2 regions of the Savagea faecisuis genome follow, and region 1 is predicted to be linked to the other one. Evidence: predicted binding sites of a transcription regulator. Region 1 holds the regulator's gene; the other holds the start of a gene.

Region 1 (4,299 bases):
AATTTGATAAATATTGCCTGGCGCTTCACTGCCTTCTCCGTAACTACCACGCACGACAATTCCTAAACGTGAAATAGCTGGAATGACGCGTTCCATTTGACGTGTAATCGTTAAAGCAGGCAAATGCATCATGACCGAAGCACGCATTCCTGTACCTGTATTAGAAGGACAACTCGTCAAATATCCAAATTCACCATCAAATGCAAATTTTAGCGGTCCTTCTAAATAATGATCTACAAGTTCTGCTTGTTCATAAGCACGCTCTAGCTGCAAACCTGGATAAATGCATTGGATGCGCAAATGGTCTTCTTCGTTAATTAAAATGCTTTGTTTTTGATCTTCACTTAATGCGACAGAGCCGATCTCTTTTTTACTCGCTAAGTCCCGACTAATAATATGTTTCTCGACGAGCACTTGACGTTCTAAAGCCGAAATTTCATTCATATCAATCCATTCGTGCACTTCTTCTCGTAAAGCTTCACGGACGCGTCTGCGCACTTCCATCGCATCTTCTTGTGTAAACATCGTCGGAAACTTAATCCCTTGAATGTTGCGCGCGAGACGAATTCTCGTTGACATGACGATATCTGATTGTTCTCCGCCACCTTGCATCCAACCTGTAGAAGCATTATCGATAAATCGTTCAATTGTCATGAGAATCACCTCCGCTACTCAATTGTGTTTCAAGTCGAATCGCTTCGTCACGCAGCATCGCCGCATCTTCAAAGCGCTCCTCTTTCACCGCTTCATTCATCTGTTCGCGCACTTCTTTAATTTTGCGCTCTAAAGCGAACGCCTCTGGATAATAAGCTGGCACCTTTCCAATATGCCGTTCATGTCCGTTGTGTAATTTGTTAAATACATTCGGTAATTGCTCGCTAAATGTTTCGTAACATTGCTCACAACCGAAACGGCCTTTTTTCAAAAACTGTTCATATGACATTTGGCAGTTCGTACAAAGAATTGACGCCTCATGATAAGGTCGCACTTTACTTACCGTTTCCGGTTGACCGAACCAATTTCCTAAAAATTGTTGCATCGTCATCGGTTGCGCTTGCATCGAATCTTGTCCTTCATTCGATTCGAAAGCACATTTTTCACATAGTTGGTATTCTTTTCGTCCGTCCATCGTTTCTTTCGTTACAAAAACAGTCGCTTCTCTCGCTTGACAGCTATCGCATAACATAAGGAAAACCACCCCTTTATTCGAATTGTCTTTCTATTTTGAAAACGTATACATTCAGTATAAAGAACTGTTCCATAAAACTTAAGCAATATGTGAAAAATCATCGATAATATAATGTTTCAATCATCGAATGAACAATTTTCGCTCGCCATTCGTCCGCATTCGGTAAAGATGAATCTAATATCGCCCGCGAAACGCCTGCTAATAACATCCTCGCTTCCCGCTCCGTCACAATCTCTTCTTTCAATAGCATATACATGACATCTTCCACTACTCCGTAAGAAGCGCTTCGTCCTAACATTTCTAAAGCGTGATCTAACACGTCTTTTTTTGAATGGAGTTGAATTTGATAAATTCGTATATATCCACCCCCACCACGCTTCGATTCCACTGCGTATCCGCGCTCAATTGTGAAACGCGTATTAATGACATAGTTAATTTGCGAAGGGACACATTGAAACTTTTCTGCAACTTCATTGCGTTTAATTTCAATCGCACCATCGTCTTCTTCCAATATCGCCTTTAAATATTGTTCGATGATGTCTGTAATGTTTTTCATTCGATCACCTTCTCTCTGCTGACTTTGACTATCTTTGACTTAATTATATTCTTTTTTACATGACGTCGCAACTCATTCGTATCGTGATTGTCAAAAAGACACGGCCTCTTCATGAGCGACCGCGTCAATGTTTATCTTTTATTCAGTTATTGAAATCGTTGTGTTTTCAAACGTTTGAACAGGTAAGAAGAAATCTCCTGTATCCGCATATTGAACGCGTAACACATCTCCTTTTTCAACGTAGACGCCGAGTGGAGCAGATTCTGTTGAAATGAGATAGTTTTGACCGTTCGTCGCTAATACACTAATGATCGTCGCTTCGTTTACTCGCTCTTTAAAAACTCGTTCGACCGTGATTGTCGCTTCTTTCACTTCTGCGTTAGAAGTTCCTTCTACTGTGCTTCCTCCACGTTGTAAAGCTGTTTTGTAAAGCTTTAACGCTTCATTTGGTGAATTCGCATAGACAGATATTTCAGGGTTCGCTGCCGACACGATGAAGTAGTTTTGCAAAAAGCCATTGGAGTCGAGGACGGGCACGAGCCAGCTCGCTTCACCGTAAAAATTGTACAAGACCGGCATTTCGCCGAGCCATTTCTTTTCGATAAATTTCTTCTCGACAATTTGAAGGGCTCCTTCAGAATCCATGTAAGACTCTTCTAAATTCCCCGTATAGTAAATCGCCTCTCCTGTTCGCGCATCCGTTAACGCATACCCGAGCATCGAATCAACTTCTTCTTTCGGACTTGTAAAATCAGTGAAGTAATACATGTGACCTGTTTCGTCAAAGACCGGGTTCACACTCGCTTCTACCCCTTCATCAGAAGGAATTTTCACATCTTTTTTACCGAATAAAGAGTTGAAAAATCCGTGTACGTATTTTCCGTAATAACTATTTTGTAAACTGACCGCTTCAGGCGATACGGCGCCGTCGATAAACTCTGGAATTTCAGACAAAGCATATTTCGTCGTTTTCCCCGTTTCCGTATCGACCATGACGATTCCTTGCACGTCAAATCCATCCCGTGCTGTAATGAACTTTCCATATGAAGCGATGTAGAACGGTTTTCCGTCATCATCGACTTCCAGTTGTGCTTTTCCGTAATAAATGAGCTCTGGGTGATCCATTCGCATATGACGTTCCACTTGTTTGCCGAAATATGCAGATGGTGTGTACGTCATTTCCGCTTTTACAAAGCGTGGATTGTCTGCCGAATCTGTCGCACTCATCGTAAAGTAGCCCGGTACTGTTTTACCGTTCCACCATTTAAAGAGTCCTGAAAATTCGACAGGTGCAATATAAACAAATTCCCCGTTCACTTTTTGAATTTGTAAATTTCCGAGTTCATAATAACTCGTATTTGGCACTTGACCGAATGCTTTTTTCATTTTATTGCGGACAAATTGCGGTGGAACGCTCGCTGGTTTTTTCGTTTCGTCAAATGGTGTAATTTCAACTTGTTCTTCCATTTCAACAGCAGCATATTTCTCGTCTGCATTCCAAACAGGCGCACTTAATATATAAACTCCGAACCCGAGTGCGAGAAGCGCGATCACGCCTTTCACTTTTTTCTCGACTTCTTGTGCGACTGTCGCTCCAAGAATCGCAAAAATTAAGACGATTAACCAAAGCGATGATAAATTACGATCTAAATTCGTCACATAGTAAAAAATAAATATAGCAATTGAATAAATTATCGCATAGCCGATGAACCATTTCACTGGTTGATGGCGTCGCACAATTTCCTCTTCATTCTTTCTTTTTTTCGGAAGAAACGGCGTCATTAAAGCAGCTAATAGGAGGCCGACAATAATTGAAAATAGAATGAGTTGTGTCATGAAAAATCCCCTCTTTCTTCTAGTATCTCTTTTACGTATGAAATACCCGATAGTTTCATTTTCAACACAAAAAAATGACCTTGGGCAAAAGGTCATTTTAAGTAAGGGGTGTATCTCTATCAAAAAGTAGCAAAGTGACTACTTATTGAGCAACTGTTAATGGTGTTCGATCGATTTCGAACCCTAAGTCTTCAAGCATTTGGAAGTCAGAATTGTTTTCTTGTCCTTCCGTCGTTAAGTAATCGCCGACAAAAATAGAGTTCGCCGCGTATAAACTCATCGGTTGCAAGCTGCGTAAATTCACTTCGCGACCGCCTGATACACGAATCTCTTTCGTCGGATTCATATAACGGAAAAGTGCGAGCACTTTTAAATTGTAGCGTGGATTCAATTCATCTAGCGCTTCCAAAGGTGTTCCAGGAATCGCATGCAAGAAGTTGACAGGAATCGAGTCCGCATCTAAATTGTACAAGCTGCGTCCCATATTGATGATATCTTCTTTCGTTTCTCCCATTCCGACGATGACGCCTGAACAAGGTGAAATTCCCGCTTCTTTTGCATAGTTAACCGTGCGTACACGATCATCATAATTGTGCGACGTCGTAATGCTTTTATGATGTTCTTCCGACGTATTAATATTGTGATTGTAACGGTCAACGCCCGCTTCTTTCAATTTCGTCGCTTGATCTTGTTTTAGTAAGCCAAGACAAGCGCACAC
Region 2 (4,299 bases), on a different contig from region 1:
ATTGCCCATCGCGACTCCGATACCAGCATATTCAATCATTTCTAAGTCGTTCGATTCATCACCGAATGCGATGACGCGTTCTTGTGGAATTTTATACACTTCTGTGATCGGCTTAATGCCATATGCTTTATTCACTTCTTTGTTGACGAGTTCTAAAATGTGAAACGGCGGTCCCCATTCATGGTAGTAGAGCGCATCCACATGTTCTGACGTGACGGCTTGTCTTAACGATTCGACATCGCTTCCGTTCGCTTGTAATAATAAGCTCGTTGCTCCTGTCGTTAAAGAATCGCGGATGTTGCCGTGAACCATATGAGGTTCTCCGAAGTTGAAAATTGGCATTAAGTCCGCATCGTATTGTTCAATGTACACATCATCTTTCACTTCAGCGACGATATTTTTCACACCGTGTCGCTCCGCGATATCGAGTAAGTTATGTACTTTTTCTAATGGCAGTGGTGTGTGACGTACTTCCCATTCTGGGATGAGTGGATGATGAACATATGCTCCATTAAAGTTTACGATTGGTGTCGATAAACGGAGTTCATTATAATAAAGGACGCTAGCGCGGAAGGGACGTCCTGTTGCGATCATCACTTCATGTCCTGCTGCCATTGCTAATTGCAATTGTTTTTTTGTATAAGGAGAAATAACTTTCTCACTTGTGAGTAACGTGCCGTCTAAATCGAGCACGATTAAATGTTTATCCATAAATCCGATGCCTCTCTTTCTTTGTTTAGTCTAACTTGAAAGCATGGAGCTCGTCAAAGAATTATCGCTTCATCAGTGTTATAATACGATAAAGATTCGAGGAGAGGGTGGATACTGTGATTCAAATTGAACATCGCAACATCGAACAAATTCCAGCATTAATCGTCGAAAAAGAAGAGTGGGAAGGTCGACCACATCCGACTGTTATTTTTTTACACGGTTTTCAAAGTGGGAAAGAACATAATTTACACTATGCGTATAATTTAGTGAATCAAGGAGTACGTGTCGTTTTACCAGATGCTCATTTGCACGGGGAACGTGACGACGGTGCGGATTTTGCTAGAATGAGCGCAAACTTTTGGAAGATTGTCTTAACGTCGATTCAAGAGCTGAAACAAATTTATACTGCGTTAAAAGAAGAAGGTTTATTAATGGAAGGAAAAGTCGGAGTGGGCGGTACGTCGATGGGTGCCATTACGACGTATGGAGCACTCGCATCTTATCGTTGGATTGATGTCGCAGTAGCGATGATGGGAAATGCCCATTACGAATTGTTAGCGCAAGGGCAGCTTGATTATTTTAAAAAGAAAGGTTTGCAGTTACCGGTCGATCAATCGGTCATTGATGAGCTCTTTCAGATGTTGGAACGCGTTGATTTATCGAAGCATTTAGATCGTCTTAATCAACGACCTTTGTTCATTTGGCATGGCGAACAAGATGGCATCGTCCCATTCAGCTTAACGGAATTGCTCATGAAAGAAATTACCCCTCTCTATGAAGGGACATCTCATTTAATGTTCATCCGAGATGAAGAGGCGGGACATGCTGTACCGAGACCAGCGATGTTGAAAAGTACACAATGGTTTAGCCAACATCTCGTAGAAGCAGACGAGTTGCGAAACGAGAAGTGACTTGCTATGATGAATGAAACAGTGAAAGGGGCGAAAAAACATGGATGAAGAGATGAAAGGAAGCATGCTCGGTGCACTCGAGAATGTTATTGACCCAGAGCTTGGAATCGATATCGTCAACTTAGGATTAATTTACGATGTAGCGTTAGATGAAGCAGGTGTAGCAACTGTTACGATGACACTTACATCGATGGGATGCCCGATGGGACCACAAATCGTCGGCAATATTAAACAAGAATTACTCGAGCTTCCAGAAGTGAAAGAAGTGGAAGTAGACGTCGTATGGAGCCCGCCATGGTCGAAAGATATGATGTCACGCTATGCAAAGATGGCACTCGGTGTACACGGATAAGCACTCAATCACGCAAATTGTTTGCGTGATTTTTTTATTGGAAAAAAGTGAGCATTTCAGTTGAAATAGGGTATAGAACATTGTATATTAGTATTAGTCAAAGATAGTCAAAGTCAGTATAACTACTAAAAAAGAGGTGCATCATATGAGAATGGGAAATATGCAGCAAGAAGATCAACGTACACCTTTAGAACAATTCGGTCGCAATTTAATCGATGCGGTTAAAAGTGGCAAGATGGACCCAGTCATCGGTCGAGATGAAGAAATTCGAAATGTCATCCGTATTTTATCTCGTAAAACGAAAAATAACCCTGTATTAATCGGGGAACCAGGTGTCGGGAAAACAGCGATTGTGGAAGGACTCGCTCAACGAATCGTGAAAGGTGACGTACCGGAAGGATTAAAAGAAAAAACGATTTATGAACTCGATATGAGTGCTTTAATTGCTGGTGCGAAATATCAAGGGGAATTCGAAGAACGTTTAAAAGGCGTATTAAAACAAGTGAAAGAAAGCGATGGACAAATTATTATGTTCATTGACGAACTTCATACGATTGTCGGAGCGGGACGTTCAAGCGGTGCGATGGATGCGGGGAATATGTTAAAACCGATGCTCGCACGCGGTGAACTATACTGTATCGGAGCGACAACGCTCGATGAGTATCGTCAATATATCGAAAAAGACCCAGCATTAGAACGACGCTTCCAACAAGTGATGGTACGTGAGCCGTCCGTTGAAGATACGGTTTCTATTTTACGCGGTTTGAAAGAACGTTTCGAACTTCACCACGGAGTGCGCATTCATGACCGCGCGATCGTAGCGGCAGCAGCTTTATCGGATCGTTACTTAACAGAGCGTTTCATGCCGGACAAAGCGATCGATTTAATCGATGAAGCGAGTGCGATGATTCGTACTGAAATTGATTCGATGCCACAAGAGCTCGATGCAGTCACACGTCGCATGTTACAACTTGAAATTGAAGAACAAGCTTTAATGAAAGAGACAGATGATGTGAGTAAGCAACGACTTGAAGCGTTGAGAGAAGAACTTCAACAGTTAAAAGATTCATCTGCGGATATGAGAGCACAGTGGGAAAAAGAAAAAGAAGCAATTCAACAAGTGCAAGCGAAACGAGAACAACTCGATGCGTATCGTCGAGAGCTTGAAGAAGCAGAAGGTCAATTCGATTTAAATAAAGCGGCTGAACTTCGTCACGGAAAAATTCCGGCACTCGAAAAAGAATTGCATGCGATTGAAGAAGAAATTGAGAAGCATGGCGATGAACGTTTACTTCGTGAAGAAGTGACAGAAGAGGAAGTCGCAGCAATTGTCGCACGTTGGACAGGCATTCCAGTGACGAAGCTCGTCGAAGGAGAGCGCGAAAAATTACTCCGTCTCGGCGATACATTGAAAGACCGTGTCATCGGTCAAGATGAAGCGGTTCGTCTCGTCACAGAAGCGGTATGGCGTGCACGAAGCGGCATTAAAGATCCGAACAAACCGATCGGCTCTTTCTTATTCCTCGGACCGACGGGTGTAGGGAAAACAGAACTTGCGAAAACACTCGCTGAAACATTATTTGATTCGGAAGATCATTTCGTTCGAATCGATATGAGTGAATATATGGAGAAACATAGCGTATCACGTCTCGTCGGAGCGCCTCCAGGATATGTAGGCTATGAAGAAGGCGGCCAATTGACAGAAGCGGTTCGTCGCAATCCGTATTCGGTTATTTTACTCGACGAAATTGAAAAAGCGCATCCTGACGTTTCGAACATTTTATTGCAAGCGTTAGATGACGGGCGCATTACTGATAGTCAAGGTCGCACAGTCAATTTCACAAATACGGTCATCATTATGACATCTAATATCGGTTCTCATTTGTTGCTAGAACATGCGGAAGAAGAGGATCATGCACTTGAAGATATTATGATGGCTGAACTCCGTCAATATTTCCGTCCAGAATTGTTAAACCGAATGGATGATATCGTCATGTTCCATGCATTATCAGGAAACACATTCAACTTAATTGCGAAAAAGATGTTACACGATTTAGAAGTTCGTTTACTCGAACAGCAAATCGATTTGCAATATGAAGAAGAGGTAATTGACTGGATCGTCGCACACGGTACAGACGCTCAATTCGGAGCCCGTCCGCTCAAACGATTCATTCAACGTCATATCGAAACAGCTGTTGCACGTCACATTATCGCAAGACAAGTGAATGAAGATGGCATCATTCGATTATCGATTGAAGACGACGAACTTCAATTAAATTAAGAAAAGAAAAAACACATTCTCGAGCTTATTCGAGAATGTGTTTT

Evidence for each region. The regulator CtsR, encoded in region 1, represses protease genes until heat stress. The targets are predictions, from matches to a motif close to ATGGTCAATAAAGGTCAAACA.
Region 2: a site for CtsR is predicted at 2,068-2,088, ahead of ACFQ0V_RS08970 (ATP-dependent Clp protease ATP-binding subunit). Genes of this name have one in related genera too.

What each region holds. Positions count from the first base shown of each region.
Region 1 is NZ_JBHTJF010000034.1:209,394-213,692, forward strand. Features, by position in the region: gene ACFQ0V_RS10515 (protein arginine kinase) at 1-654, opposite strand, end outside; gene ACFQ0V_RS10520 (UvrB/UvrC motif-containing protein) at 644-1,186, opposite strand; gene ACFQ0V_RS10525 (CtsR family transcriptional regulator) at 1,287-1,745, opposite strand; gene ACFQ0V_RS10530 (hypothetical protein) at 1,884-3,581, opposite strand; gene bioB (biotin synthase BioB) at 3,724-4,299, opposite strand, start outside.
Region 2 is NZ_JBHTJF010000030.1:51,747-56,045, forward strand. Features, by position in the region: gene ACFQ0V_RS08955 (Cof-type HAD-IIB family hydrolase) at 1-711, opposite strand, end outside; gene ACFQ0V_RS08960 (prolyl oligopeptidase family serine peptidase) at 828-1,622, shown strand; gene ACFQ0V_RS08965 (metal-sulfur cluster assembly factor) at 1,663-1,974, shown strand; gene ACFQ0V_RS08970 (ATP-dependent Clp protease ATP-binding subunit) at 2,120-4,255, shown strand.